Regions from separate parts of the Pantoea sp. NSTU24 genome, predicted to be linked through region 3. Evidence: predicted binding sites of a transcription regulator. Region 3 holds the regulator's gene; each other region holds the start of a gene.

Region 1 (10,493 bases), 300 kb from region 3:
CTTTACACTGCTGCAGGACGCGGGATTACCAGGTCATCTGCAACTGCGTGACGGCCTGGCGCTGGTGGCGCTGGTTGGTGCAGGCGTTACCCGCAATCCGCTGCATACCCATCGTTTCTGGCAGCAGTTAAAAGATCAGCCAGTTGAGTTTATCTGGCAGTCAGAAGAGCACATCAGCGTGGTGGCGGTGCTGCGCGTCGGGCCAACCCAACATCTGATTCAGGGACTGCATCAGTCGCTGTTCCGTGCTGAAAAGCGCATCGGCCTGATGCTGTTTGGCAAAGGCAATATCGGTTCGCGCTGGCTGGAGCTGTTTGCCCGCGAGCAGGAGACGCTGTCAGCACGTACCGGCTTTGAGTTTTTGCTGGCGGGGGTGGCGGACAGCCGTCGCAGCCTGCTGAGCTATGAGGGGCTGGATGCCAGCCGGGCGCTCGCCTTCTTTGATGATGAGGCGGTGGAGCGCGATGAGGAGTCGCTGTTCCTCTGGATGCGCGCTCATCCGTTTGATGACCTGGTCGTGCTGGATGTCACCGCCAGCACCCCGCTGGCGCAGCAATATCTCGACTTCGCCAGCCACGGCTTCCATGTGATCAGCGCCAACAAGGTCGCGGGTGCCGCCGACAGTCAGACATGGCGACAGATCCGTGATGCCTTTACTAAAACCGGGCGTCACTGGCTCTATAACGCGACGGTGGGAGCAGGTCTGCCGATCAACTACACCGTGCGTGATCTGCGGGACAGCGGCGATACCATACTGGCGATTAGCGGGATCTTCTCCGGGACGCTCTCCTGGCTGTTCCTGCAATTTGATGGCACCGTCCCCTTTACCGAGCTTGTGGACCAGGCGTGGCAGCAGGGATTGACCGAGCCCGATCCGCGCGCCGATCTTTCGGGTCAGGATGTGATGCGCAAACTGGTGATTCTGGCGCGTGAGGCGGGCTACAACATTGAGCCGGATCAGGTGCGGGTAGAGTCGCTGGTCCCTGACAACTGCCAGCAGGGGTCGGTTGACTACTTCTTTGAAAACGGCGAAGAGCTGAATGAACAGATGCTGCAGCGGCTGGAAGCCGCGCAGGAGATGGATCTGGTGCTGCGTTACGTCGCCCGCTTTGATGCCAATGGCAAAGCGCGTGTGGGTATCGAAGCGGTTCGTCCGGAGCATCCGCTGGCGTCTCTGCTGCCGTGCGACAACGTTTTTGCGATTGAGAGCCGCTGGTATCGGGACAACCCGCTGGTGATCCGCGGGCCTGGCGCGGGCCGGGATGTCACCGCCGGCGCTATCCAGTCAGATATTAATCGCCTCGCCCAACTGCTGTAACTCCTCTTCAGGCGCTTCGGCGCCTGTTTTCAATGCGTTACCTCTGCCGCCAGCGGCCACCTCTTTGCTGGCTGAAAATTGCTCACGTCTGTTGATTATTTTTAAGTTGACGGCTCACACCGATTACGTCATTTTGAACTTCCGGACGTCTGAACGTGTAGATGTTCAAAGGTCGTTTATTAATCGATGAGGGTGCGGGATGAGTTTCTTTCATGCGAATCAGCGCGAAGCGCTAAACCAGAGCCTGGCAGAGCTGAACGGGCAAATTAATGTCTCTTTCGAGTTCTTTCCGCCGCGTACTCACGAAATGGAAGAGACGCTGTGGAGTTCCATCGATCGCCTGAGCAGCCTGAAGCCGAAATTCGTTTCGGTGACCTACGGCGCGAACTCCGGGGAACGCGACCGCACCCACAGCATTATCAAAGGCATTAAAGATCGGACCGGTCTGGAGGCGGCGCCCCATCTGACCTGTGTCGATGCCACGCGTGAAGCGCTGCGCGCCATCGCTCAGGATTACTGGAACAACGGCATCCGTCATATTGTGGCGCTGCGCGGCGATCTGCCGCCCGGCAGTGGCAAACCGGAGATGTATGGCAGCGATCTGGTGTCGCTGCTAAAACAGGTTGGAGAGTTTGATATCTCCGTTGCTGCTTACCCGGAAGTCCATCCTGAAGCAAAAAGCGCCCAGGCCGACCTGATTAACCTGAAGCGTAAAATTGATGCGGGCGCCAGCCGGGCGATTACCCAGTTCTTCTTCGATGTCGAAAGCTATTTACGTTTTCGCGATCGCTGTGTGGCGACCGGCATTGATGTGGAAATCGTGCCAGGCATCCTGCCGGTTTCCAATTTCCGGCAGCTGCAACGCTTTGCCACACTGACCAATGTGCGTGTACCGGGCTGGATGCATGCAATGTTTGCCGGGCTGGATAATGATCCGGAAACGCGCAAAATGGTGGGGGCCAATATCGCCATGGATATGGTGAAAATTCTGTCGCGCGAAGGGGTAAAAGATTTTCACTTCTACACGCTGAACCGGGCCGAAATGAGTTACGCCATCTGCCACACCCTGGGCGTCCGGCCTGCCGCTGCCGCAGCGTAATCGCCCTGCCCGCAGACAATAAAAAAGTCGGGCATGGCCCGACTTTTTTATCACACGTCGCCGACCTCTGTCAGCGCCGGGTTAACCGGTGTTACGCATCCCGGCGGCTACACCGGCGATGGTGACCATCAGTGCCTGCTCCACGCGGGCATCCGGCTCTTCGCCCCGCGCTTCCTGGGCACGTGAACGGTGCAGCAGTTCTGCCTGCAGGACGTTAAGCGGATCGGTATAGACGTTACGCAGCGCGATCGACTCGGCAATCCACGGCTGGTCAGCCATCAGATGTGAGTCGTTGGCGATGGTCAGCACCGCTTTAATATCCGCATCAAGCTGGTCACGCAGCTGTTTGCCCAGCGGCCAGAGTGATTTATCGACCAGGCGCTGGTCATAGTATTCCGCCAGCCACAGGTCCGCTTTCGAGAAGACCATCTCCAGCATTCCCAGACGGGTAGAGAAGAAAGGCCAGTCGCGGCACATCGCTTCCAGCTGATCCTGATGGCCTGCCGCCATCGCCTGCTGCAGGGCCGCACCGGCACCCAGCCACGCGGGCAGCATCAGGCGGTTCTGCGTCCAGGCAAAGATCCATGGAATAGCACGCAGCGACTCCACGCCACCGGTTGGCCGGCGTTTGGCCGGACGCGAGCCCAGCGGCAGTTTGCCCAGTTCCTGTTCCGGCGTAGCCGAACGGAAATAGGGTACGAAGTCAGCATTTTCACGCACGTAACCGCGATACATCGCACAGGAGTCAGCCGAGAGCTGATTCATGATGTCACGCCATTCGCGTTTTGGCTCGGGCGGCGGCATCAGGTTCGCTTCCAGAATCGCACCGGTGTAGAGCGACAGGCTGGCGATGGTCACTTCAGGCAAACCATATTTAAAGCGGATCATCTCGCCCTGTTCGGTCACGCGCAGACCGCCACGCAGGCTGCCCGGCGGTTGCGACAGCAGTGCCGCATGCGCAGGTGCACCGCCACGGCCAATGCTGCCGCCGCGTCCGTGGAACAGGGTCAGGGAGATCCCGGCTTTCTCGCAGGTTTTGATCAGGGCATCCTGCGCCTGATACTGGGCCCAGCTGGCAGCCATGACACCGGCGTCTTTCGCCGAGTCAGAGTAACCAATCATCACCATCTGTTTGCCCTGAATAAAGCCGCGATACCAGTCGATGCTCAGCAGCTGGCTCATGACATCGTTCGCGTTGTTCAGGTCATCCAGCGTTTCGAAAAGCGGGGCCACCGGCATCGCATAGCCGATACCGGCTTCTTTCAGCAGCAGATGAACGGCCAGCACGTCAGACGGGGTTTTCGCCATCGAAATCACGTAGGCGGCGATAGAGCCCTGTGGCGCTTCGGCCGCAACGCGACAGGTTTCCAGCACTTCGCGTGTCTCATCGCTGGGTTCCCAGTTGCGGGGCAGCAGTGGCCGTTTGGAGTTCAGTTCGCGGATCAGGAAGGCCTGCTTGTCCGCTTCGGACCAGCTCTCGTAGTCGCCCAGGCCCAGATAGCGGGTCGCTTCCGCAATCGCTTCGGTGTGACGGGTGCTCTCCTGGCGCAGATCGATACGCACCAGCGGCACGCCGAAACATTTCACGCGGCGCAGCGTATCAAGCAGCTGGCCGTTGGCGATGATGCCCATGCCGCACTTCTGCAGGGACTGATAGATGGCGAACAGCGGATCCCACAGCTGGTTGTTGGAGACCAGCAGATCGGCCGGACGCGGCAGACGTTCCCCTTTCAGGCGATGCTCCAGGAACGACTGGGTGCTCATCAGCTGGCTGCGCAGGCGTTTCAGGATCACACGATAGGGTTCCAGTGCTTCCGGATCGCCGCTGAGCTCGCGGATCTCGTCGCTGCACTCTGACATCGACAGCTCAGAGATCAGGACGCCGATGTCGCGCAGGAACAGGTCAGTGGCTTTCCAGCGGCTCAGTTGCATGACGTGACGGGTAATTGACGCCGTAACATTCGGGTTACCGTCGCGGTCACCGCCCATCCATGAGGTGAACTGCACCGGCACGAAATCGACCGGCAGCTTAATGTCGAAGGCCTCTTCGACCTGCTCGTTCAGCTCACGCAGGAAGGCGGGGACGCCTTCCCACAGACTGTTTTCCACTACGGCAAAGCCCCATTTCGCTTCGTCGATCGGGGTAGGACGATATTTCCGGATCTCATCGGTGTGCCATGCCTGGGCAACCAGCTGGCGCAGACGGCGCATAATCTGATTACGTTCGTAGTCGGAGACGTCGCTATGGTCGAGCTGTTTCAGGCAGCTGTTGACCTCAACCAGCTTATGGATCAGCGTACGGCGGGTGATTTCGGTCGGGTGGGCAGTCAGCACCAGCTCCAGTGACAGCGACTCAATCGCCGCCAGGATGTCGCTTTCGCGAATATCTTTCTGCTGCTTCAGGGTATCAAAGGTCTTTTTCAGCAGTTCAGGATGGTTTTCACCCTCGCCACTCTGCGAGATAGTCTGATACTGCTCGGCCACGTTGGTCAGATTAAGGAACTGGCTGAACGCGCGCGCCACTGGCAGAAGCTCTTCGTTGGAAAGGTTCTGCAGCGTATTGAGCAGTTCTTTACGATGAGTGTCATTGCCTGCGCGGGATGACTTGGAGAGCTTACGGATGGTTTCCACCTGGTCGAGGATGTTCTCGCCCAGTGCATCCTTAATCGTATCCCCGAGCAGTTTGCCGAGCATACTGACATTACTTCGCATTGCGGAATATTGTTCGTTCATTGGACCCTGACACCCTTATCGTCTTGAAAAACTTCTACACCCGACCTTTCAGGCAGCCGAAAATCAGCAACGTGGTGCTCCCGGTATGCTGAGGAGGAACCACCACCGTTGCCGCCTGTCCGCTTTCTGAAACGTTCTGGATAATCACCCGGTGGGCATAACATCGTCTTTCATCTAGCCACGTAATGTTGCATTCGTCAAATGAGATAAAGTGGGACGAAGTCGCGGCTAAATAACGGGAATCATTAGTATTTATCGGGCGTGAAGCGGGATAAGTTATACTTATTGTTAAATCCCGCAGAATGAAGGGGCATTTTGCTGTTATTGCAGTGAAATGCCCCATCTGATGTCAATCAGCGACAAAAATGCTGTACAACCTGACTGATAAGCGCCCGTGTCGGCTTAATAAATGCCGTATCGATAAACTCATCTGGCTGATGCGCCTGATTGATTGAACCTGGCCCCAGTACCAGCGTTGGACAGAGTTGCTGAATAAATGGCGCTTCGGTGCAGTAGTTGACGATTTCGGTAGGGGTACCCAGCAGTTTCTCGACCACACTGACCAGCTCATGATTTGCCGGACACTCATACCCCGGAATCGGTGGATGCAGCTCGGCCACGGTAACGCGACCTGGCCAGCGGGCGCTGACCGGGGCCAGCGCCTCATTCAGCAGTCCATCGAGATCGCCCAGCGACAGACCCGGTAGCGGACGAATATCCATGTGCAGCTCACAGCAGGCGCAGATACGGTTCGCCGCATCCCCGCCATGAATATGACCGAAATTCATGGTGGGGTAGGGAATCGCAAAGCCATCATGGTGATAGCGCTCCTGCAGCGTTGTGCGGAGCTGCATCAGGTGGGTGATCGACTCATGCATCAGCTCGATGGCATTAACGCCCCGGGCCGGGTCGCTGGAGTGGCCCGATTTGCCTTCGATACGGATCACGTTCGACAGATGGCCTTTGTGCGCGCGAACCGGCTTAAGTGAGGTCGGCTCGCCAATGATGGCGCAGTCAGGGCGCAGCTGCGTCGATTCAGAAAAATATTTGGCCCCGGCCATTGTCGTTTCTTCATCCGCCGTGGCGAGGATGTAGAGCGGCTTACTGAGGGTACTGACATCCACATCGCGCAGCGTATCGAGAATAAAGGCGAAAAACCCTTTCATATCGGCGGTGCCCAGACCATAGAGCTTGTTGTCGTGTTCGGTCAGGGTAAAGGGATCGCGTGTCCAGCGGCCATCATCAAAGGGCACAGTGTCAGTATGACCGGCCAGCAGCAGGCCGCCCGCGCCGCTACCGGTGCGCGCCAGCATGTTAAATTTATTGCGCGTTCCCGGCACCGGCTGCACTTCAACGCTGAAGCTCAGGTCGCGGAACCAGCCTGCCAGCAAATTGATTAAAGTTTCATTACTCTGATCCAGTGCGGCATCGGTTGCGCTGATCGACGGTGTGGCAATTAACTGGCTGTACAGTTCAATAAAAGGCGGTAATTTTGTCTTCACTGTTGGCGGTCCTTGGGTTAGGATGTATCCATATTCATGCAGTAATAGTGAATAAAAATACATTAACGTCCTCTGCAAGGGAACCTTAAATCGCTGCAGATGACAGGGTGGGTAACGGGGCAAGGCCGCGACCCGGAACGTGCGACTGTAAAAAGGGTTACAGCCTGATGTTGAATACGCTGATCGTTGGTGCCAGTGGTTACGCTGGTGTTGAGCTTGCCACCTTCCTGAATCGTCATCCACATATCAACATAACCGCTTTGGCGGTTTCCGCGCAAAGCCCTGATGCCGGTAAGCGCCTGTCCGACCTTCATCCGCAGCTGAAGGGCGTGGTGGATCTTCCACTGCAGCCGCTCGGCAGCGCGGCGGAGTGGGCTGACAAAGTGGATGTGGTATTCCTGGCGACCGCCCATGAAGTCAGCCACGATCTGGCCCCGGAATTTCTCAAGGCTGGTTGTGTGGTCTTTGACCTGTCGGGCGCGTTCCGCGTCAACGACGCTGATTTCTACACCCGCTTCTATGGCTTCACCCATCAGCATAGCGAGTGGCTGGATAAGGCCGTTTACGGTCTGGCGGAATATCAGCACGCGAAGATTCAGCAGGCGCAGCTGGTGGCCGTGCCTGGCTGCTACCCGACCGCCGCTCAGCTGGCGCTGAAGCCGCTGGTGGAAGCCGGGCTGTTAAACGATGCGCAGTGGCCGGTTATCAACGCCACCAGCGGCGTGAGCGGCGCCGGACGTAAAGCCAATGTCGGCACCAGCTTCTGCGAGGTCAGCCTGCAGCCTTACGGTCTGTTCAATCATCGTCATCATCCGGAAATTGTTGCACACCTCGGCACACCTGTGATCTTCACGCCGCATCTGGGGAGCTTCCCGCGCGGTATTCTGGCGACCATTACCTGCCGTCTGAAAGCGGGCGTCAGCCGTGACGATGTCGCCGCTGTTTTCCATCGCGCCTATGATGATAAACCGCTGGTGCGGCTCTATGAGCAGGGCGTACCGGCGCTGAAAGCCGTGGTGGGCCAGCCCTTCTGCGATATCGGTTTTGAGATGCAGGGCGAGCATCTGATTGTGGTGGCCGCCGAAGACAATCTGCTGAAAGGCGCGGCATCGCAGGCGGTACAGTGCCTGAACATCCGGTTCGGCTTCCCTGAAACGCAGTCACTGATTTAACGGATAACTAAACCATGACCAATCCATTGATTATCAAGCTGGGCGGTGTGCTGTTAGACAGCGAAGAAGCGCTGGCTCGCCTGTTTGACGCGCTGCTGACCTGGCGCAGCGCGCACCAGCGTCCGCTGATCATCGTCCACGGCGGCGGTTGCCTGGTGGACGAACTGATGAAAAAGCTGGCGCTGCCGGTGATGAAGAAAAACGGCCTGCGCGTGACGCCTGCCGACCAGATCGACATTATTACCGGTGCGCTGGCAGGAACCGCCAACAAAACGCTGCTGGCCTGGGCCAAAAAATCAGGCATCAACGCGGTTGGCCTCTGCCTGGGTGATTCGGGTATCGTCAATGTCACGCCGTTTGACGAAGAGCTTGGTCATGTCGGCCACGCGATGCCGGGCGATCCGGCCCTGCTGAACACCCTGCTGGCGGCCGGTTATCTGCCCGTAGTCAGCTCAATCGGTATTACAGACAGTGGTGAACTGATGAACGTCAATGCCGACCAGGCCGCGACCGCACTCGCCTCGACGCTGGGCGCAGATTTGGTACTGTTGTCTGACGTCAGTGGTATTCTCGACGGTAAAGGCCAGCGCATTGAAGAGATGACGGCCGATAAAGCTGAACAGCTGATTACCCAGGGCATTATCACCGATGGCATGATTGTGAAGGTGCACGCTGCGCTGGATGCGGCACGTACCCTGGGCCGCCCGGTGGATATTGCCAGCTGGCGTCACGCCGAGCGGCTGCCTGACCTGTTTAACGGCGTGTCGATTGGCACCCGGATTCTCGCTTAACGACTCTGATTCAAGGATTACGAAATGCAAACGCAAAACATCAAAAAAATCGTTCTGGCTTACTCCGGCGGTCTGGATACGTCAGCCATCATTCCATGGCTGAAAGAGAACTACGGTGGCTGTGAAGTGGTCGCTTTTGTCGCGGATATCGGTCAGGAGCGCAGCGATCTGGAAGGTGTAGAGAAGAAAGCCCTGCAGTCCGGCGCCTCGGAGTGCCACGTCGTTGACCTGCGTGAAGAGTTCATCAGCGACTATGTCTATCCAGTGCTGCAGACCGGTGCCCTGTACGAAGGCACCTACCTGCTGGGTACCTCAATGGCGCGTCCTATTATCGCGAAAGCGCAGGTTGAGCTGGCGCTGAAAGTGGGTGCCGATGCACTGTGCCACGGCGCAACCGGTAAAGGGAATGACCAGGTGCGTTTTGAAACCACCTACACCGCGCTGGCTCCGCAGCTGAAAGTGGTGGCACCGTGGCGTGAGTGGAACCTGCGTTCACGTGAAGCCCTGCTGGACTACCTGAAAGAGCGCAACATCCCGACGACTGCATCGCTGGAAAAAATCTACAGCCGTGACGAAAACGCGTGGCATATCTCCACCGAAGGCGGCGTGCTGGAAAGCCCGGCGAATGCACCGAACAAAGATTGCTGGGTCTGGACGGTCGATCCGCTGGAGGCACCCGATCAGCCTGAAGAGGTGACCGTGACCGTAGAGAAAGGCCGGGTTGTGGCTGTCAACGGCGAAAAAATGAGTCCGTTCCAGTGCCTGGAAAAACTCAATGCGCTCGGCGCGAAGCATGGCGTGGGCCGTATCGATATCGTGGAAAACCGTCTGGTCGGCATTAAATCGCGCGGCTGCTATGAAACGCCTGGCGGCACCATCATGATCAACGCCCTGCGTGCGGTAGAGCAGCTGGTTCTGGATCGCGACAGCTTCAAATGGCGTGAGCAGCTGGGTCACGAAATGTCCTACGTCGTCTATGACGGCCGCTGGTTCGCCCCGCTGCGTAAGTCGATTCAGGCGGCTGCCGAATCGCTGGCGGAAGAGGTAAACGGTGAAGTGGTGCTGCAGCTGTTCAAAGGCCATGCAACCGCGACGCAGAAGCGTTCTGCAAACAGCCTCTATTCAGAAGAGTTCGCGACCTTCGGCGAAGACGAAGTTTACGATCACCGTCATGCAGGCGGCTTCATCCGTCTGTTCTCACTCTCGTCGCGCATCCGTGCCCTGAACGAGCAGAAGAAGTAATTATCGGGCGGGATACGCCCCGCCTCACAGTTTCACTTCAGGGGCGGCATTTATGCCGCCTCTTGTTTAACGATTCAGAGGAGTTTTCACATGGCACTTTGGGGTGGACGGTTTACTCAGGCAGCGGATCAACGTTTCAAACAGTTCAACGACTCGCTGCGCTTCGATTACCGCCTGGCAGAGCAGGACATCATTGGCTCTGTTGCCTGGTCCAAAGCGCTGGTGACGGTGAATGTCCTGACTCAGGATGAGCAGCAGCAGCTGGAAGCAGCCCTGAATACGTTACTGCAGGATGTGCGTGAAAATCCTGAGCAGATCCTGCAGAGCGATGCCGAAGATATTCACAGCTGGGTGGAAGGGCAGCTGATCGACAAGGTCGGCGCACTGGGCAAAAAACTGCACACCGGCCGTAGCCGTAACGATCAGGTTGCCACCGATCTGAAGCTCTGGTGCAAGATGCAGATTGAGGCGCTGCTGGGTGCGACACGCGATCTGCAGCAGGCGCTGGTGGTGACGGCGGAAGCCAATCAGGATGCCGTAATGCCGGGCTACACCCACCTGCAGCGTGCTCAGCCGGTGACCTTTGCGCACTGGTGTCTCGCCTATGTTGAAATGCTGGCGCGCGATGAGAGCCGT
Region 2 (10,493 bases), 910 kb from region 3:
GCGCAGATAACGTGGGTCTGAACGGACTGGAAAAAGGGTTCGATAAAGTGCTGCAGGGTGAGCCGGGCAAGGAGGTTTACCGTCAGGATGCGGCAGGCAACATCATCGCGATGATCAACTATCAGCCGCCGACGCAGCCGCCGACTGTCCAGCTCAGCATCGATAAATATGACCAGTACACGCTCTACAGCAAACTGCGCGACGGCGTGCTGCTCAACAAGGCGGACTCCGGTGCCGCGGTGCTGGTGAAAATCGACACCGGTGAAATTCTGGCAATGGCCTCCTATCCATCGTTCAACCCCAACAACTATGAAGGTGCGACCCCGGCGCAGATGCGTAACGCCGCTATCAACGACAGCTATGAACCGGGTTCGACCGTTAAGCCGCTGGTGGTCATGGAGGCGCTGGAGCGTCATCTGGTGCGGCCGGATTCGGTGATCGACACCACGCCCTATAGCGTCAATGGCCACCTGATCCGCGACGTCGGCCACTGGCCGCGCCTGACCATGACCGGCATTCTGCAGAAATCGAGTGACATCGGTGTTTCACACATGGCACTGGCGATGCCGGCTGAAGCGCTGGTGAATACCTATCACGCCTTCGGGCTGGGCAAGCCGACCGGCCTGGGATTGACCGGTGAAAGCGTCGGTTACTTTCCGCTGCATCGCGCCCGCTGGGCGGATATCGAACGGGCGACCTTCTCGTTTGGCTATGGTCTGCGCGTCACGCCGCTGCAGATTGCCCGCGAATATGCCACGCTCGGTTCCTACGGCATCTACCGTCCGCTATCGATCACCCGCGTGACGCCACCGGTGCTGGGCAAGCAGGTCGCTAACCCGGAAACGGTAAAAGAGGTGGTGCACATGCTGGAGAGCGACGTCCTGCCAGGCGGAACCGGGCTGAAAGCCGCCGTGCCGGGCTATCGTCTGGCGACCAAAACCGGTACGGCCGAAAAGATGGGCGCCAGCGGCAAATATGATGGCGGCTACGTCAACTACACCGCGGGTCTTGCGCCAGCCAGCCACCCGGAAGTGGCGCTGGTGGTCATGATTAACCATCCGACCGCAGGCGACCACTTTGGTGGTTCGGTTGCCGCCCCGGTATTCGGCAATATCATGGGGCCGGTACTGAAACACATGAACATTGCGCCGGACGCTATCTATACACGACCGGCGGCTAGCCCTTCAGATAAATCCTAGTTAAATCAGAGTGTAAGCAAGGTGTGAGAGATATACACACCTCGTTGCACTTACCCGAATTCGGTTGCGTTTTCCTGCTGTCTCCACGCGGTCAATCAGTGCGAGGATAGAGGTCCCAGAGGTATTGATGGGTGTGAAAACAACACCGCTTCGGCAGTGAGAACCCTGTTATTACACCAACCCACGCAGAAGCGTGGGTTTTTTTTGCCTGTCAGCAGGCTGAACGCCATACCTTTGTCGCGCTGGGATCACATCCCCGCTGCACTTTTACTGCCATTACGTCATCCTGTCTCTTCAGGTTTTGAATTCCCGCCTCGTCGCGATGGCCGGTGCTGGAGAGCATTTGCTGCGGGGGGAGGGCCCCCGATTGCGCTGACGGGCAGGCCCCCTGAGGAGGCCTCTGATCGCCGATAATTCTGTTGTCGAACCGTGTTAAATCCTGCATCGTGAGGAGCTATTTTCATGATGCTAAGGAGCCGGCATGGTTTTCACACTTTTGCGCCTGATATTTCGCCTGTTGTGGCGGGTCGAACTGCGTGGCGATGTCACCGAACTGAATAAACAGAAGGTATTGATCACGCCGAACCATGTGTCGTTTCTCGACGGCATATTGCTGGCGCTATTTTTGCCGATCAAACCGGTCTTCGCCATCTATACGACCATCAGCGAAGGCTGGTTTATGCGTCTGGTGAAACCTTTTATCGACTTTGTCCCGCTGGATCCAACCCGCCCGATGGCGCTGAAGCAACTGGTCCGGCTGATTGACAGTGGCCGTCCGGTGGTGATTTTCCCGGAAGGACGGATTACGGTTACCGGATCGCTGATGAAGATTTACAGCGGCGCAGGTTTTGTCGCCGCGCGTTCCGGTGCCAGTGTGGTGCCGGTGCGCATTGAAGGCGCAGAGTTCACGCCGTTTGGTCGTCTGGCGGGCGTGTTTAAACGTCGTCTGTTCCCGCGTATCACCCTGAGCATTCTGCCCGCCACCCGCATTCCGATGCCGGAGGCGAAACGGGCGCGCGATCGGCGCGTGCTGGCCGGTGAGCACCTGCACCATATAATGATGGAAGCGCGCATGGCGGTGCGTCCGCGTGAAACCCTGTTTGAGGCGTTTCTGGCGGCGCGAACACGTTATGGCGCGTTTAAGCCCTGCATCGAAGATGTGAATTTCACACCCGACAGCTATAACGGCCTGCTGAAGAAGTCACTGGGCGTGGGCCGTATTCTGGAACGCTACAGCCAGCCGCGTGAAGTCGTGGGGCTGCTGTTGCCCAATACCACCGTCACGGCAGCCGCGATTTTCGGTGCCACGCTGCGCGGGCGTGTACCGGCGATGCTCAATTACACTGCGGGCGTTAACGGCATGCGGGCGGCGCTGACCGCCGCGCAGATCAAGACGGTCTTCACCTCGCGCCAGTTTCTTGAGAAGGGCAACCTGTGGCACCTGCCGCAGGGACTAGGCGAGGTGCAGTGGATCTATCTGGAAGATCTGAAAGAGACCGTTACCGGCCGGGACAAGCTGTGGATCCTCGCTCATCTGCTGATGCCGCGTCGTGCGCAGCTGCCTCAGCAGCCGGAAGATGCGGCCATGGTACTCTTCACCTCCGGCTCGGAAGGCAATCCCAAAGGGGTGGTGCACTCGCATAAAAGCCTGCTGGCCAACGTCGAGCAAATTCGCACGGTGGCAGACTTCACCCCGCGTGACCGTTTTATGTCGGCGCTGCCGCTGTTCCATGCGTTTGGCCTGACGGTCGGGCTGTTCACGCCGCTGATGACCGGTGCGCAGGTCTTCCTCTATCCCAGCCCGCTGCATTATCGCATCGTGCCGGAGCTGGTCTATGACCGTAACTGTACCGTGCTGTTTGGCACCTCTACCTTCCTGGGTAACTATGCACGCTTTGCCGCGCCTTATGATTTTGCCCGTCTGCGCTACGTGGTTGCGGGGGCGGAGAAACTGCAGGAGCAGACCCGCCAGACTTACATGGAGAAGTATGGTATCCGCATCCTTGAAGGCTACGGCGTCACCGAGTGCGCGCCCGTGGTAGCGATCAACGTGCCGATGGCCACAAAGGCGCAGACCGTGGGACGGATTCTGCCGGGCATGGATTCCCGACTGATGTCGGTGCCCGGCATTGAGCAGGGCGGACGGCTGCAACTGCGCGGCCCGAACGTGATGAAGGGCTATCTGCGGGTTGAAAATCCGGGCGTGCTGGAAACGCCGGTCGCTGACGATGGCGAAGGCAATATGGAAGCGGGCTGGTATGACACCGGCGATATCGTCAGCTTTGACGAGGGCGGTTTCTGCCAGATTCAGGGGCGGGCTAAACGCTTTGCCAAGATCGCCGGGGAGATGGTGTCGCTGGAGATTGTTGAACAGATCGCCCTGAAAGCGTCGCCAGACAGGCAGCATGCCGCCTCGCTGCGTCCGGATGGCCAGCGCGGCGAGGCACTGGTGCTGTTTACTACTGATGCTGAGCTGGCGCGCGACAGCCTGCAGAAAGCGGCCCGCGAACTGGGCGCGCCGGAGCTGGCGTTGCCACGCGATATCCGGGTGGTGAAACAGCTGCCGGTGCTCGGCAGCGGCAAACCCGATTATGTAACGCTGAAGAAAATGGCAGAAGAGGAGAAAGGATGAGTCTGGATCGTCATGCGCCGCTGATGTCGCGCGGTATGATCGCCGTGATTATCGCCCAGTTCTTTTCCGCCTTTGGCGACAACGCGCTGCTGTTTGCCACCCTGGCGGTGCTGAAAAGCCAGTTCTATCCCGACTGGAGCCAGCCGGTATTGCAGATGCTGTTTGTCGCCGCCTACATTCTGCTGGCGCCGTTTGTCGGCCAGGTGGCGGACAGTATGGCAAAAGGGCGGGTGATGATGCTCGCCAACAGCCTGAAGCTGCTGGGTGCGCTGGTGATCTGCTTCGGCTTCAATCCCTTCGTCGGCTATACCCTGGTGGGCGCGGGGGCGGCGGCCTACTCACCGGCCAAATATGGCATCCTGGGGGAGATCACGCACGGCGACAAACTGGTGAAAGCCAACGGGCTGATGGAGGCGTCAACCATCGCCGCCATCCTGCTCGGCTCAGTGGCGGGCGGGATGCTGGCCGACTGGCATATTCTGGCGGCGCTGGGGATCTGTGCGCTGACCTACGGCATTGCTGTCATTGCCAACCTGTTTATCCCGAAGCTTGCGGCGGCACGTCCTGGTCAGAGCTGGCAGCCGGGCATGATGGTGCGCCGCTTCTCGGGTGCCGTTATGCTGCTGTGGCGGGGTGCAGAGACGCGCTTCTCGCTGCTGGGGACCAGCCTGTTCTGGGGCGCAGGCGTGACGCTGCGTTTTCTGCTGGTGCTCTGGGTGCCGGTGGCGCTGGGCATCAATGACAACACAACGCCAACAACCCTGAATGCGATGGTGGCGGTCGGGATTGTGATTGGTGCGGCGGCGGCGGCGAAGCTGGTGACGCTGGAAACCGTGCGTCGCTGTATGCCAGCCGGGGTGCTGATTGGCGTCATGGTTGTGGTCTTCTCGCTGCAGCACTCGCTGCTGAATGCTTATCTGATCCTGATGCTGACTGGCGCGCTGGGCGGATTCTTTGTGGTGCCGCTGAATGCGCTGCTGCAGGCACGCGGCAAAGAGAGCGTCGGCTCCGGTAATGCCATTGCGGTGCAGAATCTGGGTGAGAACAGCGCCATGCTGATCATGCTGGGACTCTATACGCTGGCGATCAGAGCGGGGGCGCCTGCGGTGGCGACGGGCATCGGCTTCGGTGTGCTGTTTGCGCTGGCGATAGCGCTGCTGTGGCTGTGGCGACCGGCTAAGCGGTAAACACGGCGCCGCCGCCTGCCAGCGTTCACAGCAGGCGGCGGCGTACAATCTTAGCGACGGATGGCAATCGCTTCGATTTCGATCTTCACATCTTTTGGCAGACGCGCCACTTCGACGCAGGAACGCGCCGGGAAGTGAGCCTGATGTTCGGTGAAAAACGCTTCATAGGTCGCATTGACCGTAGCAAAGTCATTTAAATCTTTGACGAACACCGTGGTCTTCACGATATCGCCCACCTTCAGACCCGCCGCTTCTACAATCGCCTTCACGTTTTCCAGCGACTGGCGCGCCTGGGCGGCGATGTCATCGGCTACCTGGCCGGTCGCCGGATCTACCGGGATCTGACCTGAGGTCATGATCATGCTGCCCAGATCGACGCCCTGAACATAGGGACCGATAGCGGCAGGGGCTTTTTCAGTACTGATTTCACGAGACATCCTGGCTCCTTTGATTATGTCGTCAGGCGGCGATGCCGCCGCTCAGGCCCATTATAAGGTCGGGCAGAGCGATTACCAGTGACCCAGCACCACATGGCGGGCGAACTCTTTCTCGCAATATTTGCACTTCAGGTGCACATCATCGGCGCGCTGCTTGACGGCAAAGCTGGAGAAGACCGGCTCGCTGCGGCTGATGCAGTTGCTGTTAGGGCAGGTCAGTACCCGCTCAACGTGGTCCGGCAGCGTCGGGGCGATCTTGGCCACCACTTCGTAGTCATCGATGCGGTTGACCGTAGCGTGAGGCGCATAGACCGCCAGCTGATTCACCTGATCGTCAGTGAGAAAGGTGTTCTCAATCTTGATCAGATCCTTGCGGCCCATCTCACCGGATGGCAGGTTCAGGCCGATGGTAATGCGCTGGTCGGTTTCGGTCAGCCGAAACAGAGAGAGCAGTTTAAAGCCAATCTGCGCCGGAATATGGTCGATAACCGTGCCGCGTTTAATCGCTTCGACCTGCAATTTGTTGTCCTGTGTCATGAGGTTTCTCCTTACAGGGCGAGTTCGCTGTTTAAAACCAGTGCCAGCAGAGCCTGGCGCGCATAGATGCCGTTACCCGCCTGCTGGAAATACCAGGCGTACGGGGTCTTGTCGACATCGGTAGTGATTTCATCGATACGCGGCAGCGGGTGCAGCACTTTCATGTTGTCGCGCGCTGTACCGAGATCGGCCGCGCGCAGAATGAACTGCGCTTTGACGTTGGCATACTCGGACGGGTCGAGCCGCTCTTTCTGGACCCGTGTCATGTAGAGAATATCGAGCTGCGGCATCACCGCCTCGAAGCTGTCGTGTCGTGACCAGGGGATCTGCTTCTCATCCAGCATATCGGTGATGTAGGCGGGCATCGCCAGCGCATCGGGCGCAATAAAGTAGAAGCGGTTGCCTTCAAACTTCGCCAGCGCCTGGGTCAGCGAGTGGACGGTGCGGCCATACTTCAGGTCACCGACCATCGCCACATTCAGCTGATTCAGACGACCCTGGGTTTCCTGAATGGTGAAGAGGTCCAGCAGCGTCTGGGTCGGATGCTGGTTTGCCCCATCACCCGCGTTGAGGATCGGGATGCCATTGGAGAACTCGGTCGCCAGCCGGGCCGCGCCTTCCTGCGGATGACGCATCACAATCGCATCAACATAGGTGCTGATAACTGAAATGGTGTCGGCCAGGGTTTCTCCCTTCTTGCCCAGCGAGGTATTGCTGCCGTCAGCAAAGCCGACCGCTGACGCGCCCAGACGATGGATCGCGGTTTCAAACGACAGGCGCGTTCGGGTTGACGCCTCAAAGAAGCAGCTGGCGATGACCTTGTGCTTCAGCAGTTCCGGCTGCGGGTTGGCTTTAAGCTGTGCCGCGGTCTGCAGCGTCAGTTCCAGCTCTTCGCGACTGAGGTCGTTGATTGAAATAATGTGCTTGCGATATAGCGGGTTAGCCATAGCTTTCTCCTCTGCGCGGCCGGATTGCGGGCAAAAAAAAGCCCCTGCTTAAGGGGCTTTTTTAAGATCGGGTCGATGACCGAAAGAAACAGCAGCACCGCCTGCGGTCAGGCGTGATTGAGCATCAAATTGTCCGCTGTGCTGTCGCATGTTTCCTCCGGCAAATTGGGCCGCATTATACCCGTTCGCCGCAGAGCAGCAAGAGGAAAACGTTTGCGGGCCGGCCGCCGGTGCGCGCCCGGCAGCGAAACAGGGCAACTGCGGCGGACGCTGTCGGATGAGAACCGCGTCCGGTGGCCGCGGCCTCTCAGCGCTGGCCCAGCGTCGCCACCATAACCGCTTTGATGGTGTGCATACGGTTCTCGGCCTGATCGAAAACGATGCTGTGCGGCGACTCAAAGACCTCATCGCTGACTTCCATGCCGTTGGGCAGATTGTACTGTTCCGCCATCTGCTGGCCCAGCGTGGTCTGATCGTCATGGAAAGCGGGCAGGCAGTGCAGGAATTTCACCTGCGGGTTGCCGGTCAGATCCAGCATCGCCCGGTTGACCTGATAGTCACGCAGCAGGGCAATACGCTCGGCCCAGACCGCTTTGGCTTCGCCCATCGACACCCAAACATCGGTGTAGATGAAATCCGCATCTTTCACACCACTGGCAATATCCTCGGTGAGGGTAATCTTTCCGCCAGTCTGCTGTGCCACTTCGCGGCACTGCGCGACCAGTTCGTCCTCCGGCCAGCAGCTCTTCGGCGCCACCAGACGCAGATCCAGACCGACCTGGGCGGCGGCTTCCAGCATGGTGTTGCCCATGTTGTTGCGCGCATCACCGACATAGACCAGCGTCATCTCGCTGAGTTTTTTATCTGGCAGATGTTCCTGCATCGTCAGCAGGTCGGCCAGCAACTGGGTCGGATGAAACTCGGTAGTCAGGCCGTTCCACACCGGCACACCGGCATGTTCTGCCAGCGTCTCCACCAGCTCCTGACCGTAACCGCGATACTGAATGCCATCGTACATGCGGCCCAGCACGCGCGCGGTGTCGCGCATTGACTCTTTATGGCCGATCTGACTGCCACTCGGGCCGAGATAAGTGACGTTTGCACCCTGATCGTAAGCGGCAACTTCGAAAGAGCATCGGGTACGGGTCGAGTCTTTTTCGAAGATGAGCGCGATGTTTTTGCCTTTCAGATACTGCACTTCGCTGGCGCTTTTTTTCGCCTTTTTTAATTCAGCGGAAAGGGAGAGCAGGTAATCGATTTCGGCGGGGGTAAAATCCAGAAGTCTGAGAAAATGACGCTGATACAACTGACTCATACAACGCTCCGGTAAGCATTAAAGTGAATTAAAATTCAATCTAACCGTATGAATATTCATTTTCAAGTCTGGGACGAATAAACTTTCGGTTTTGTGTAGTGGCGCGACAGGCAGTGTGGGAAAATAATTGTTTATTGCCGAACTCAGAGAGGACATCGTTATGGCATATGAAGCATTACTGGAAGAGCAGCAGGAAGAGACACGGCAGATCATCGAAGAGCTGCTGGAGGATGGCAGCGATCCTGATGCGCTCTATACCATCGAGCACCATCTCTCCTGCAATAACTTTGACTCACTGGAAAAAGCCGCTGTTGACGCGTTCAAGCTGGGTTATGAAGTGACCGAACCGGAAGAGCTGGAGCTGGAAGATGGCACCACGGTGATGTGCGTCGACATCATCAGTGAATCCGCGCTGAATCCGGAGCTGATCGATGCGCAGGTTGAGCAGCTGGTGAATCTCATCGGTAAGTACAACGTTGATTACGACGGCTGGGGCACCTATTTCGAAGATCCCGACGCCGAAGATGAAGATGACGAAGACGACGCCATTGAAGATGAAGACGATAATGGTGTTCGCCACTAAGTAGCCGGGGCGGAGAGCTCTCCGCCTGTCACCCTCGCCACGCCCTTTGACATCATGAACTACGCACCTTTACTTGAACCGATTTATCAGTTTCTGCACTGCCGCACGCCCCAGGCCTGGATTGGTGAGGCACGCAAGCCGGAAAATCTGACCCTGCTGTTAACCGACCATCTGGTCTGCGAGCTGAAAGCAACGATGGGAGTATTTAACGCAGATAATAGTATTCCGGAATAATTTATTCTTTGAATAATGCTTTAAAACTAAGGCTGGTTAATGACGCTTTAAATTTTCGTTAAATTATAAGAACGCAGATGATTTCCCTGACCAAGATTTTAGTATCATTGCAATCCGCTATATTAGCTGTTGTATCAATAATAATGCCATTTTGCGCCAGCCGAAGGCTAAATCAGAATATAGTTGTATAACAAAAACGAGTTCAAAATCCAGACATAGACAGTTTGTAATTATTTTATTTAGATTAGGTACAGCATGGCCGTCTTCTATTCTTGACCAGTGGCCTGAGTTATTTCAAAATTTTAGCCATTGCTCTCTGAATGAGCCCCCTCTTTAACCTTAAGGCATAAAGAATTGATCCGAAAATAACAGCAGGTTACAAAATAAGATTGGAATTCTGCATCATGCCTTGTATTCGTTTAACGTATACGGTAGTGTTAGCTAACAGATCTATCTGCAGTATACCTGATAATAATAAAATTCCTTACGAGGTACTTAATGAAGCAAAAATTTGCACGTTATGAGATGCATAAATATTGGGGAAAAAAACCTTCAGGTGATTTGCTACATTTAATCGAAAAATACTCAAATAAAGGTGATTTAGTTTTTGATCCCTTTGCTGGTTATGGTGTTTTTGTGTGCGAAGCATACATAAATGGACGTAATGCTATAGGTAATGATCTGAACCCTGCGTCAGTCTTTATACAAGAGCAATTGCTTGAAAAAAACATCGATATTGATAAATTCAAAAATGAAATTAATGAAATAATTAAAGATCTAAATTATTTAAATGAGCAATGGTTCACTGGGATTTGCCCATCATGTGGGAAAAAAGCTGATGTTATAGCTACGCTTAGAGGAAAAGACGATTCACCGCTAATGAACAAAGTTAGTTGCACTTGTTCAAAAGCGGCGATTGAGTACAAACTCGAAAAGAGTGAGGTCTTAAAACTAAAAGAGTCAGAAGATAATATTGTGATGCCACCTCATCCGTGTACAGAACTCATCCGGAATGGCCGGATTAGCGCGTTAGATAATATGACAACTGATTCATTATTCACTAAGAGAACGCTGATTTGCCACATTTCATTATTCGATAGAATAAATAGTATTGAGAACAAATTAGTCCGTGACTTTGCGATGCTTGTTTTTACCTCTAATTTAGCTAACTGCTCTAAACTTGTACCGCCAATAAATTCACGTGGGCCTATGGCTCCGGGAGCCTGGATGACGGGGTTCTATATTGGCAATACTTATCTTGAAAACAATGTATTCCACTACTTTAAAAACAGAGTTGCAAAGGCGATAGCTGGTAAGCTTGATTTTTACCAAAAAAATAACCATGTAAGCTGTATAACAGATTTAGGAAAAGTTGCTGATACAAAAAAATTTAAAAATACTACTCGTGGTTATTTGATTACT
Region 3 (10,493 bases):
ACGATACCGGCATTCACATTGAACAGATCTGCGCGATCCATACCGGGCTTACGGGCAACGCCAGCGGAGATAAGAACCACATCCGCGCCCCGTAAGGCCGGTGTGGCATCTTCACCGCTGAATCCCTGAACAGACACGGCAGTCGGAATATGACTGAGGTCAACGGCAACGCCAGGTGTAACCGGCGCGATGTCATACAGTGAGAGTTCTGAACCTGCAGGAAGCTGGGTTTTGAGCAGAAGTGCGAGCGCCTGGCCTATGCCGCCAGCGGCACCGAGAACGGCAACTTTCATTCTTAACTCCTTATTAAGGTGGGGCAGAGATGGGCCGAAATTCTATCTGTGTCAGACCTTAATCAACTGCTCAGGCAATGATAATTATCCGCTGTTAATTCTACGTGCTTTTGCACTTAATCTCCGGATTCAAAAGTTACTTATCATGACGCCTGAATGACCGACAACTTTGCCGTCGTCAGACAGAGAACGGCTGCGTGCATTTTCCGTTACTACACCACCAATAATATAACAACTTTGCAACCTTCGCTTTTTGCGGCTGTGACGGGGGTTTTGGTCTGAGCGAATTTATTTGCTATTATCGCCGCCCGCCAGCCGCCTGACCTTTGCTTACCCATTGAACGATTGCATAAAAATTCATTTAAATGCATAATCACCACTCTGCCGCGGGCGGGTGCGCGGTTATTTTCTCTCTACACTGGTAACCTATGCGAAACCCATCGAAACAAGACGATCTGATTAAGGCTTTCAAAGCCTTATTAAAAGAAGAAAAATTCAGTTCCCAGGGCGAAATTGTTCAGGCGCTGCAGGATGAAGGCTTTGAAAATATCAATCAGTCCAAAGTCTCTCGCATGCTGACTAAGTTTGGTGCCGTGCGTACGCGCAATGCTAAAATGGAGATGGTTTATTGCCTGCCGGCAGAACTGGGCGTACCAACCACCACCAGCCCACTGAAAAACCTGGTACTGGATATCGATTACAACGATGCGCTGGTGGTGATCCATACCAGCCCGGGCGCCGCACAGCTGATAGCCCGCCTGCTGGATTCACTGGGTAAATCAGAAGGGATTCTGGGAACCATTGCCGGTGATGATACAATTTTCATTACCCGTGCGCGCGACTTCACCGTTAAGCAACTGCACAGCGCCATTCTCAACCTGTTTGAGCAGGAGCTTTGAGGGCAGACTGACGGCTTCCGGTACAGACCGGGCCGTCAGCGTCTTTCGCCTGACAATGGCTCTTCAGATAACCGCCCGTCCGCGCGCAGGCGTCCACATCAGCCATTGTGCCGCTAAGCGATAATCGTCCTCTTCTTCACTTTCTGCGCTATTTTACGCTGCTCTACATCATTAATACGGCGCCATCGCCCGGATCCAGATCAAACCCCAGCCTGAAACTCCACTGCATTTCGCACTAAAAGTTAAAGTGATTTATATCACTGTTTTTGCAATTAAAAGCAGCATAAAGGCTATTTTTTAAACGTTTTTTATAACGTTGAGTTATTAAAAGTAGCCATAACGATAAAGTATCACAAGAAAACATTATTAGCGGGGTATTAATTTCTCTCGTTATTAGTTCTATACTTCTTTTCGTGATCCAAATCACACAAACCAGAAAGATAAAAACAGAAGACGAGGAAATATCTATGAACGTTAAAACTACTATCGCCACCCTGAGCATCCTTTCTGCGCTTTCATTTGGTGCTGTAGCAGCAGAATCTATTGATGCTGCTCAGGCGCAGAATCTTCAGCCCGCAGGCACCATCAGCGTCAGCGGCGTCGCGGGTTCACCGATGGATATCCGTCAGCAGCTGAGTGACAAAGCCGATCAGCAGGGCGCAAAAGCCTATCGTGTGATCGAGGCTTATAACAACGGCAACTATCACGCCACCGCCGCGCTTTATAACTAAAACGCAGCCTGGTTTAGCCTGCCGCTCTCTGTCAGATGCGCACAGCCGCACCGGAGAGCAGAGACAGAAACAGATATTGCAGGAGAGTGAATCATGAAAATGAAATTAGCTATCGCCACCCTTGGCCTTTCCCTGATTTCAATGGGTGCTGGCGCTGCCAGCCTGGTGACCAATCAGGAAGCTCAGGGGTTGCAGTCGATGAACCAGACCATCAGCATCAGCGGCCGCAATGGCGACCAGACGCACGTACGTCAGGTGCTGTCAGAGAAAGCGGATGCCCAGGGTGCTGGCCACTATCGCATCATCGAAAACAACCAGGATAACACCTGGCATATCACCGCTGAACTCTATAAATAACCGACTATGATGACGCCAGAACGGCGTTAAAAATATCGACGACCCGCCTTTACGATTAACCGCAGGTTGTTGACCCTATTGAGGAGATGAACATGAATATCAAAACAACCATCGCGACAGTCAGCCTGCTTTCCGTTATGGCGTTCGGCGCTTCTGCCGCTCAGCTGGTAACCGGCGACCAGACACAAAGTCTGCAGCCTGCGGGAACTGTAACCATCAGTGGTACGGCGGGTGCGCCAATGGATTACCGTGCTGAGCTTTCTCAGAAAGCCGATGCGCAGGGTGCCAGCGCCTATAAAGTTATCGAGGCACGCACTGGTGATAACTACCACATCACCGCTCAGCTTTATAAGTAATTCCTCGTCAGACAGATGACGAACCCTTTGGCCCCGCTCTCCGGGGCCTTTTTTTATCTGACGTTAAAGTAAAGCTGCCCTTCCAGCTCTTCTTCCGCTTCATCGAACAACAAAATCAGCGCGCCATAACGCCGTCGTTGCCCTCTGCCCAGATTGACAAATTCAATCTCCAGCGGCATGGGTAACAGATCGCCTGTCACCACATCCCATAATCCATCCAGATCGCAGATGCGGCGCTCTTCCAGCGCAAATCGCTCGCTGAACTGCCGGAAAAAATGGGCCTGATCGACAATTTCATTAAAATCAAAACGCTCGATTTTCATGCTGACCGCTCCCATGCTCCGTCTGCGGGCGGCCTCAGCCGCCCGTTCCTCTCCGTTAGCTCAAACCGCCCAGGTGCAGCGCTTTGACCTCCAGATACTCTTCCATCCCCAGCACCGACCCTTCACGGCCCAGTCCCGACTCTTTCACGCCGCCAAAGGGCGCCAGTTCGGTCGAAACGGCACATTCGTTAATGCCGATCATGCCACTCTCCAGCGCCGCTGAAACGCGGAACACCCGCTGCAGATTCTGGGTGTAGAAGTAGGCGGCCAGACCAAACGGCGTGGCGTTAGCGCGGCGGATGACATCCTTTTCATCATCAAAGCGGAAACAGGCCGCCACCGGGCCAAACGTCTCCTCCTGCGCAAGCTGCATCTCTTCGTGGGCTTCGGCAATCACCGTGGGTTGCCAGAAATTGCCGCCCAGCGCGTGCCGTCCGCCCCCCGCCAGTAATTTGCCACCTTTTGCAACGGCGTCTTTGACGTGCTGCTCCACCTTTTCCACCGCCGAGGCTTCGATCAGGGGACCAACAATCACGCCCTCATCCATGCCGTTGCCGACCTTCAGCTTGTTCACTTCAGCCGCAAGTTGCTGCGTGAAACGATCATAGACCGCATTGTGAATGTAAAAGCGGTTCACGCTGACGCACACCTGGCCTGCGTTACGAAATTTGTTGGCGATCGCGCCCTTTACGGCGGCATCAATGTCAGCATCCTCAAACACGATATAGGGTGCATTGCCGCCCAGCTCCATCGACACTTTTTTCATGGTTTCAGCGGCATTGCGCATCAGCAGTTTGCCAACCTGCGTCGAACCGGTGAACGAGATTTTGCGCACCTCGCTGCTGGCCATGATCGCGTCGCTGATGGCATGGGTGTCACCGGCTACTGCATTCAGTACTCCATCAGGTACACCCGCCTGTTTCGCCAGCGCCAGCAGCGCAAAAGCGGAGAGCGGCGTGTTATTGGCGGGCTTAATGATGCCGGTGCAGCCTGCAGCCAGGGCTGGCCCCAGTTTGCGGGTCAGCATCGCCATCGGGAAGTTCCACGGCGTAATGGCTGCCACCACGCCAATCGGTTCGCGGGTAGCCAGAATACGGGAGCCTGGTTTGGCGGGCGGAATGATCTCACCGTTAGCCCGTTTCGCCTGCTCGGCAAACCACTGAATAAAGCTGGCGGCATATTCAACTTCCCCTTCCGCCTCTTTCACCGGTTTGCCCTGCTCCGTGGTCATCAGCTCACCCAGCCAGCGCTTGTTTTCAATAATCAGCTGGTACCAGCGCATGAGAATCTCTGAGCGCGCTTTTGCAGTGAGCGCCCGCCAGGCGGGAAAAGCGCGCTTAGCGGCGGCAATAGCCTGTTCCGTTTCTGCTTTGCCTGCTTTTGCCACCTGCGCAATCACTTCGCCAGTCGCCGGATTAGTGACATCGAAGGTGGAGGCCGCCTGATGCCACTGGCCATCAGCTAAATAGCCGGTCCGGAACAGCTCGCTCTCTTGCAGTGATTTCATTGATATGCTCCTGTCAGTTTTACGCTTCCGTATGAAGAGTATAGTTGGCAAACGCGACAGGTTTTATGACGGACGGGGATTGGGCAGGCCGCTGCCGGTGGCAGCGGCCGGATTCAGATCTGGATGAGGGTGTTCTGGTATTTATCGAGCATGAGCGCCAGCCGTTTGACCGGCTCCGTAACGCTTTCAGGCGCCTCGTAATGGGCCAGTTTTTCCTGATAGACCTCCAGCTCTTTTAGCAGCCGTGTAAAGTAGTAACGACGCTTGTCATCGCTGCTGGCGGAGATGACCCGATCTGCGGTGTAGCGCAGTTGCCGGTGATATGCCGAAAGATCAGCATTGACCGGCACTTCCGCGTCCCGCAACCGCTGATGACCGATGATCAGCGTCAGGGCGATACGGTATTTGTTGATATCACCGGGAAACAGGTTCAGCAGCAGAAACAGTTGCTGATAGAGCGCCGGTAAATGGTTTTCACGCCGGCGCGCCTGATTAGTGGTCATCGCCGACACCGCCGCGTACATAAAGCGGTTCAGCAGTTTGCGGCCCGTGCGCGCTTTCGATTTATCGCGGATCAGCAGGATCACCATCATCGCCACGAAGCAGCCGATGACCTGGCCAAGCACGTTATCGAGAAAGACGTTGATGTGGAACTGCATGGGATTATCGAGTACCAGTACGTTGAGCGTACCAATCAGTGCCCCCAGCGTGCCGAGCTGACGCCGCTGAATAAAGATTCCGCCAATAAAACCCAGCAGCCCGATGGCAATGCAGAGCAACAGCGCGCTCTGCTGCGTGGCGGGCAGAACATACATAAAGTAGAGCGCCCCCAGCGGAACCGCCACTGTCATGCCGTAGAGGAAGTCTTTCGCCATCATCAGCGGATTTGGCATACGCATCGCCAGCGCGGTGATCACCGCCAGCATGACCATGCAGCCGCTGCCGGAGGTCCAGCCGGTGTAGAGCCAGAACAGCGAACCCAGCGCGGTCGCCACGAAAGTGCGGACTCCGTTGATCATCGCGTGGTGCGTTTCAGCAGAACGCGCCTGAATCACCACCTCGCGCTGCAAAATCTCCTCCTCCAGCGACGTGATCCGGCTGTTACTTCGGATGCCTTTCAGCAGCAGCAGATATTCCGTTGCGGCACCCACCCAGCTGCTCAGCGTCACCGGGGCCGTTTTATCTCTGGCCCGCATCACCCGCCGCATCACCTTCATCCGCTTGTGCACCTCCTCCACCGTTGTAGCGGGCTTCTCAACCATCAAACGATACTGAGGCGGGATGTAGTCAGGGCGAGAGTTCTGGATCAGAAAGGTTTCGGCTGCCTGAGTAATCAGGGTCAGCGACAGGGTATTCAGCATCTGCAGCCGACGGTGACTGTTCTTCCAGCGTGACGACTCCATCATCAGCTGGCTGCGCATGCTGTTAAGGGCGGTGGTGCGCCGGACCAGCGCGCTCCAGGCTTTATCGACCTCCTCTTTGTCACCGTGCGCTACGCAGAGCTGCAGCAGCTGATAGTGCGCCACCAGCAGCGAATCGACCTCCGCATCGATCACTTTTTTGATCGAACGGGGCGAGAAGATCATATCGGCCAGGATGGCGCACAGGATGCCGAGCACAATCTCACTGCAGCGCTCGACCGCATACTGTGGCACCAGCGTCAGCCCGCCGCTGGCGTTCGCCGTCACGACGATAATGAGCGCGGTGTAGCCCGCGAGACCCAGCGCGTATGAGTTTTCAACTTTGATCAGCGAGGAGAGCCAGACGCAGAGTCCTGCCCAGATGCAGCACAGCAGCAGCATCACGACCGGCGCACGGACAGTGGCGATCATAATAGTCAGCGCGGCGATACAGCCGATAAAGGTCCCGATAATACGCAAAACACCGCGGTAGCGTAGCGCCCCTGAATAGGGGTCGCCACCGGCAGCGAAGGCGGTGCCGCCCGCCACAATCCCGGCGGTCATCACCGCCCAGCGTGGCGTTTCGAGGTTAAGGTGGAAACCCACCATCAGCGCTAAAACCAGCGCGAAGGTGAGCTTTACCGGGAACCGCAGGAACTCGATCATATCGCCCTCTTAACCAAACTCACGCAGGCGATTCAGCAGACGGACCAGCGGGGAAACCTGTTCGGGCTGGCGGTCACCCGGCCCGGTGATCACCACCGTCGCCGTGGTGCCTGCCGGGAAGCGGTTGCCGGGCTGCTGATCCAGCCGGATGCGTACCGGCACACGCTGTGCCAGACGGACCCACTCCAGGTTGGAGTCCACCGTCGCCATCCCTTTGCTGTCAACCGAGCTGCTGCTGTTGGTGACGCCGGCAGCCACGCTGTCGACGGTGCCGCGCAGTACGACGTTGCTGCCGAGCGGGGTCACCTCGGCGCGGAAGCCCTTCTCCACGCCGTGGAGTTTAGTTTCTTCCAGATAAGCGAGCACATAGAAGGAGTGCTGCTGAACCAGCGCCACCGCCACGGAACCCCGGGTGATGAACTCGCCCTGATAGACATTCAGGTTGGTGACCCAGCCATCGGACGGGGCTTTGATGGTGGTGCGCTCCAGATCGATCTCCGCCAGATCGCGAGTCGCCATCGACTTCGCCAGCTGATGTTCGCTGGTTTGCAGATCGTTATTGGATTGTTCAATCGCTTCGCGCGACATTGCGGAGGTACCAAGCTGATTACGACGTCCGGCTTCGCGACGTTTCTCGCTGACCAGAGCCTGGTAATATTCAACATCCGCCTGAGCCTGTGCCAGCGCCTTCTGATAGCGCGGCCGATCCACCACAAACAGCGTATCGCCCTTCTTCACCAGCTGGTTATCGTGCACCGGAACATCGGTGATCAGGCCGGTGACATCAGGCGAGATCGCCACTACGTCAGCTGCAAAACGTGCATCACGCGTCCAGGGGGATTCGGTATAGAAGACCCAGGCACGAAAGATGATAACCACTGCGATGATGACCAGCAGGAGCGTAATCGCGTAACGCGCGATTTTTCTTATGAGTGCTTTCACTTAAACCTCAGACTAATAAACGGGAGACAAGGTAAAACACACAGCAGTAAAGCGCTGTATTAAAAAGTGCCGGATGCCAGACAAGATCGTAGATGCCGCTCGGCGTCAGCACGCGTTTCACTAACCAGAACAGCATAAGTGAAATAATAAGTTCGATGAAAACGGGCGGGAAAGAGAGCCCAAACATGACAAATACCGGAAGCACACTCATCAGAAATCCTTAGTTCGACCTTGCCGGGAGACGCCTTTGCCTTCTGCAGATGCCACAGGAAACCCCTCTGCCAGCGCTATCTGAACCGCAGCTGGCTTAATAATAGCGTATCATCGAGGGGTATCAGGCAATGAAGAATCACCGGAAAATACCCCGGCCCGCTTATAATAACGTGCATTACTAACCATTTTCTACAGAATGTGATCTAAATCACTTTTAAGCCAGAGTAAATAATGGAACGACTGAAAGGTATGTCCGTTTTTGCCCGGGTGGTCGAACTGGGTTCGTTCACCGCCGCGGCGCGTCAGCTTCATCTGAGTGTCTCCTCAATCAGCCAGATCGTCGCCAGACTGGAGGATGCCCTGCAGGTCAAGCTGCTGAATCGCAGTACCCGCAGTATCGGGCTGACTGAGGCGGGCAAAATCTACTATCAGGGCTGCCGCCGGATGCTGGCGGAAGCGACACAGGTGCATGAACAGCTCTATGCGTTTAACAATACACCGATTGGTGTACTGCGAATTGGCAGCTCCTCGACCATGGCGCAAAACGTGTTAGCCGGCATGACCAGCGAGATGCTGCGGGAGTATCCGGGGCTGAGCGTGAACCTGGTGACCGGCGTGCCGGCACCGGATCTGATTGCCGACGGTCTGGATCTGGTGATTCGCGTCGGCGCGCTGAAGGATTCCAGCCTCTTTTCACGCCGTCTTGGCGCGATGCCAATGGTGGTCTGCGCCGCCAAAAGCTATCTGGCGCAACACGGTACGCCGGAGAAACCGGGTGACATCGACAATTTTTCCTGGCTGGAATATAGCGTGCGGCCCGACAACAACTTCGAGCTGATTGCACCGGAAGGATTAGTGACCCGTCTGGCACCACAGGGGCGCTTTGTCACCAACGATTCGCTGACGCTGCTGCGCTGGCTGAAGTCGGGTAATGGCATCGCCTATGTCCCGATGATGTGGGTTATCGATGAGATCACCGCAGGTAAGATTGATATTCTGTTTCCGCAGTATCAGTCCGATCCGCGTCCGGTTTATGCGCTTTACACCGAGAAAGATAAGTTACCGCTGAAGGTGCAGGTCTGTATCGATTATCTGACTGGCTATTTTGAGCAGGTGGCTGAACAGTATCAGCAGCACCGTAAAAGCTGACAACCCGCCGGGCGGCGGGTTGTCAAGGTCACATCAGGCGGTGCCGCCGATGGTCAGTTTATCCAGTTTCAGGGTCGGCTGACCAACGCCGACCGGCAGGCTCTGCCCCTCTTTGCCGCAGACGCCGACGCCTTTGTCCAGCGCCAGATCATTACCCACCATCGAGATCTGCTGCATCGCTTCGATACCGGAGCCAATCAGCGTGGCGCCCTTAACCGGTTTGGTGATTTTGCCGTTCTCGATCAGATAGGCCTCAGAAGTTGAGAAGACAAATTTACCGGAAGTGATATCGACCTGGCCGCCGCCAAAATTCGGCGCATAGATGCCATAATCCACGCTTTCGATAATATCCTGCGGTGAGGATTTACCCGCCAGCATATAAGTGTTGGTCATACGCGGCATCGGCAGGTGCGCATAAGATTCCCGACGGCCGTTACCGGTCGGGCTCACGCCCATCAGTCGCGCATTCAGCTTATCCTGCATGTAGCCTTTCAGCACACCATTCTCGATCAGCATATTGTACTGACCCGGCACACCTTCATCATCGACTGCCAGCGATCCGCGCAGGCCTTCCAGGGTGCCATCATCAACCACTGTACAAAGCTCGGACGCGACCTGCTGACCGATTTTACCGCTGAAAACGGAGGTACCACGACGGTTGAAGTCGCCTTCCAGGCCGTGACCGACCGCTTCATGCAGCAGGACGCCAGGCCAGCCGGCCCCCAGCACCACTGGCAGGGCACCGGCTGGCGCGGCGACCGCAGAGAGATTGACCAGCGCCATGCGTACCGCTTCCCGCGCCCAGGCGTCAGCGCGGACTTCACCGTTTTCATCCGCCAGGAAAAACGCATAGCCGGTTCGGGCGCCACCGCCGCTTGCGCCGCGCTCACGCTTACCCTGATCTTCTACCTGAACGCTGACAGAAAGGCGTACCAGTGGTCGCACATCGGCGGCCAGCGTGCCGTCGGTCGCCGCCACCAGCACCTGCTCGTAGACGCCGGTCAGGCTGGCATTCACCTCCTGCACGCGCGGGTCTTCGGCACGGGCCACTTTATCAACGCGATGCAGCAGGGCAATTTTCTCTTCCCGCGTCAGGCTGCTCAGCGGGTCGACCGCCGGGTAAAGCGAGCGGTTCATCACGGCTGAGAGCGTGTGAGCTTTGCCATTGCCCTGTTCCCGCACGATGCTGCGTGCCGCATCAGACGAGAGACGCAGCGCATTCAGCGTAATCTGGTCCGCATAGGCGAAGCCGGTTTTCTCACCGCTGACCGCGCGCACGCCCACACCCTGATCGATATGGTATGAGCCATCTTTAATGATTTTATCTTCCAGCACCCAGGATTCGTGAAAGCTGGACTGAAAATAGAGATCGGCATAATCCAGACGACGTTCTGAAAGCTGCCCTAACAGGGAAAATAGGTCCTGCTGATTAATGCCGTTTGCAGTCAGTAACTGCTCACTTACCAGGTTCAGAGTCATCGTTTCTCACTCATTATGTGCTCAGATAATCATAGCCTGCGGTAATTCCGGTACGGCGTCAAATTCACTTGTTATCCGTTTCACGCGGTTTCCGCAGCACTTCGTTAATTTCTGGTTTATCCAGCGGGCCGCTGATGTGATAACGCAGCAGAGAGATCTTATTCCACAGTGGCCCCAG

The links. Region 3 encodes ArgR, which controls arginine synthesis, uptake and breakdown. Its sites were predicted from a motif close to ANTGAATAAAAATACANT; they were not measured.
Region 1: a site for ArgR is predicted at 6,699-6,716, ahead of argC (N-acetyl-gamma-glutamyl-phosphate reductase). Genes of this name have one in related genera too.
Region 2: a site for ArgR is predicted at 8,277-8,294, ahead of argF (ornithine carbamoyltransferase). Genes of this name have one in related genera too.

What each region holds. Positions count from the first base shown of each region.
Region 1 covers NZ_JBKIWZ010000001.1:3,109,539-3,120,031, reverse strand. Annotated here, with positions in the region: gene ACLHDD_RS14885 (bifunctional aspartate kinase/homoserine dehydrogenase II) at 1-1,318, shown strand, start outside; gene metF (methylenetetrahydrofolate reductase) at 1,518-2,417, shown strand; gene ppc (phosphoenolpyruvate carboxylase) at 2,499-5,150, opposite strand; gene argE (acetylornithine deacetylase) at 5,504-6,652, opposite strand; gene argC (N-acetyl-gamma-glutamyl-phosphate reductase) at 6,820-7,824, shown strand; gene argB (acetylglutamate kinase) at 7,839-8,615, shown strand; gene ACLHDD_RS14855 (argininosuccinate synthase) at 8,640-9,857, shown strand; gene argH (argininosuccinate lyase) at 9,948-10,493, shown strand, end outside.
Region 2 covers NZ_JBKIWZ010000001.1:3,714,011-3,724,503, forward strand. Annotated here, with positions in the region: gene ACLHDD_RS17610 (penicillin-binding transpeptidase domain-containing protein) at 1-1,199, shown strand, start outside; gene aas (bifunctional acyl-ACP--phospholipid O-acyltransferase/long-chain-fatty-acid--ACP ligase) at 1,681-3,831, shown strand; gene lplT (lysophospholipid transporter LplT) at 3,828-5,018, shown strand; gene ridA (2-iminobutanoate/2-iminopropanoate deaminase) at 5,069-5,455, opposite strand; gene pyrI (aspartate carbamoyltransferase regulatory subunit) at 5,528-5,992, opposite strand; gene pyrB (aspartate carbamoyltransferase) at 6,004-6,939, opposite strand; gene argF (ornithine carbamoyltransferase) at 7,247-8,254, opposite strand; gene rraB (ribonuclease E inhibitor RraB) at 8,415-8,837, shown strand; partial or broken gene miaE (tRNA isopentenyl-2-thiomethyl-A-37 hydroxylase MiaE) at 8,892-9,029, shown strand; gene ACLHDD_RS17655 (DNA methyltransferase) at 9,570-10,493, shown strand, end outside.
Region 3 covers NZ_JBKIWZ010000001.1:2,808,138-2,818,630, forward strand. Annotated here, with positions in the region: gene mdh (malate dehydrogenase) at 1-293, opposite strand, end outside; gene argR (transcriptional regulator ArgR) at 722-1,192, shown strand; gene yhcN (peroxide/acid stress response protein YhcN) at 1,660-1,923, shown strand; gene ACLHDD_RS13370 (YdgH/BhsA/McbA-like domain containing protein) at 2,017-2,280, shown strand; gene yhcN (peroxide/acid stress response protein YhcN) at 2,373-2,636, shown strand; gene ACLHDD_RS13380 (barstar family protein) at 2,690-2,959, opposite strand; gene ACLHDD_RS13385 (NAD-dependent succinate-semialdehyde dehydrogenase) at 3,015-4,466, opposite strand; gene aaeB (p-hydroxybenzoic acid efflux pump subunit AaeB) at 4,580-6,532, opposite strand; gene aaeA (p-hydroxybenzoic acid efflux pump subunit AaeA) at 6,542-7,474, opposite strand; gene aaeX (p-hydroxybenzoic acid efflux pump operon protein AaeX) at 7,482-7,685, opposite strand; gene aaeR (HTH-type transcriptional activator AaeR) at 7,919-8,836, shown strand; gene tldD (metalloprotease TldD) at 8,870-10,315, opposite strand; gene yhdP (AsmA2 domain-containing protein YhdP) at 10,380-10,493, opposite strand, start outside.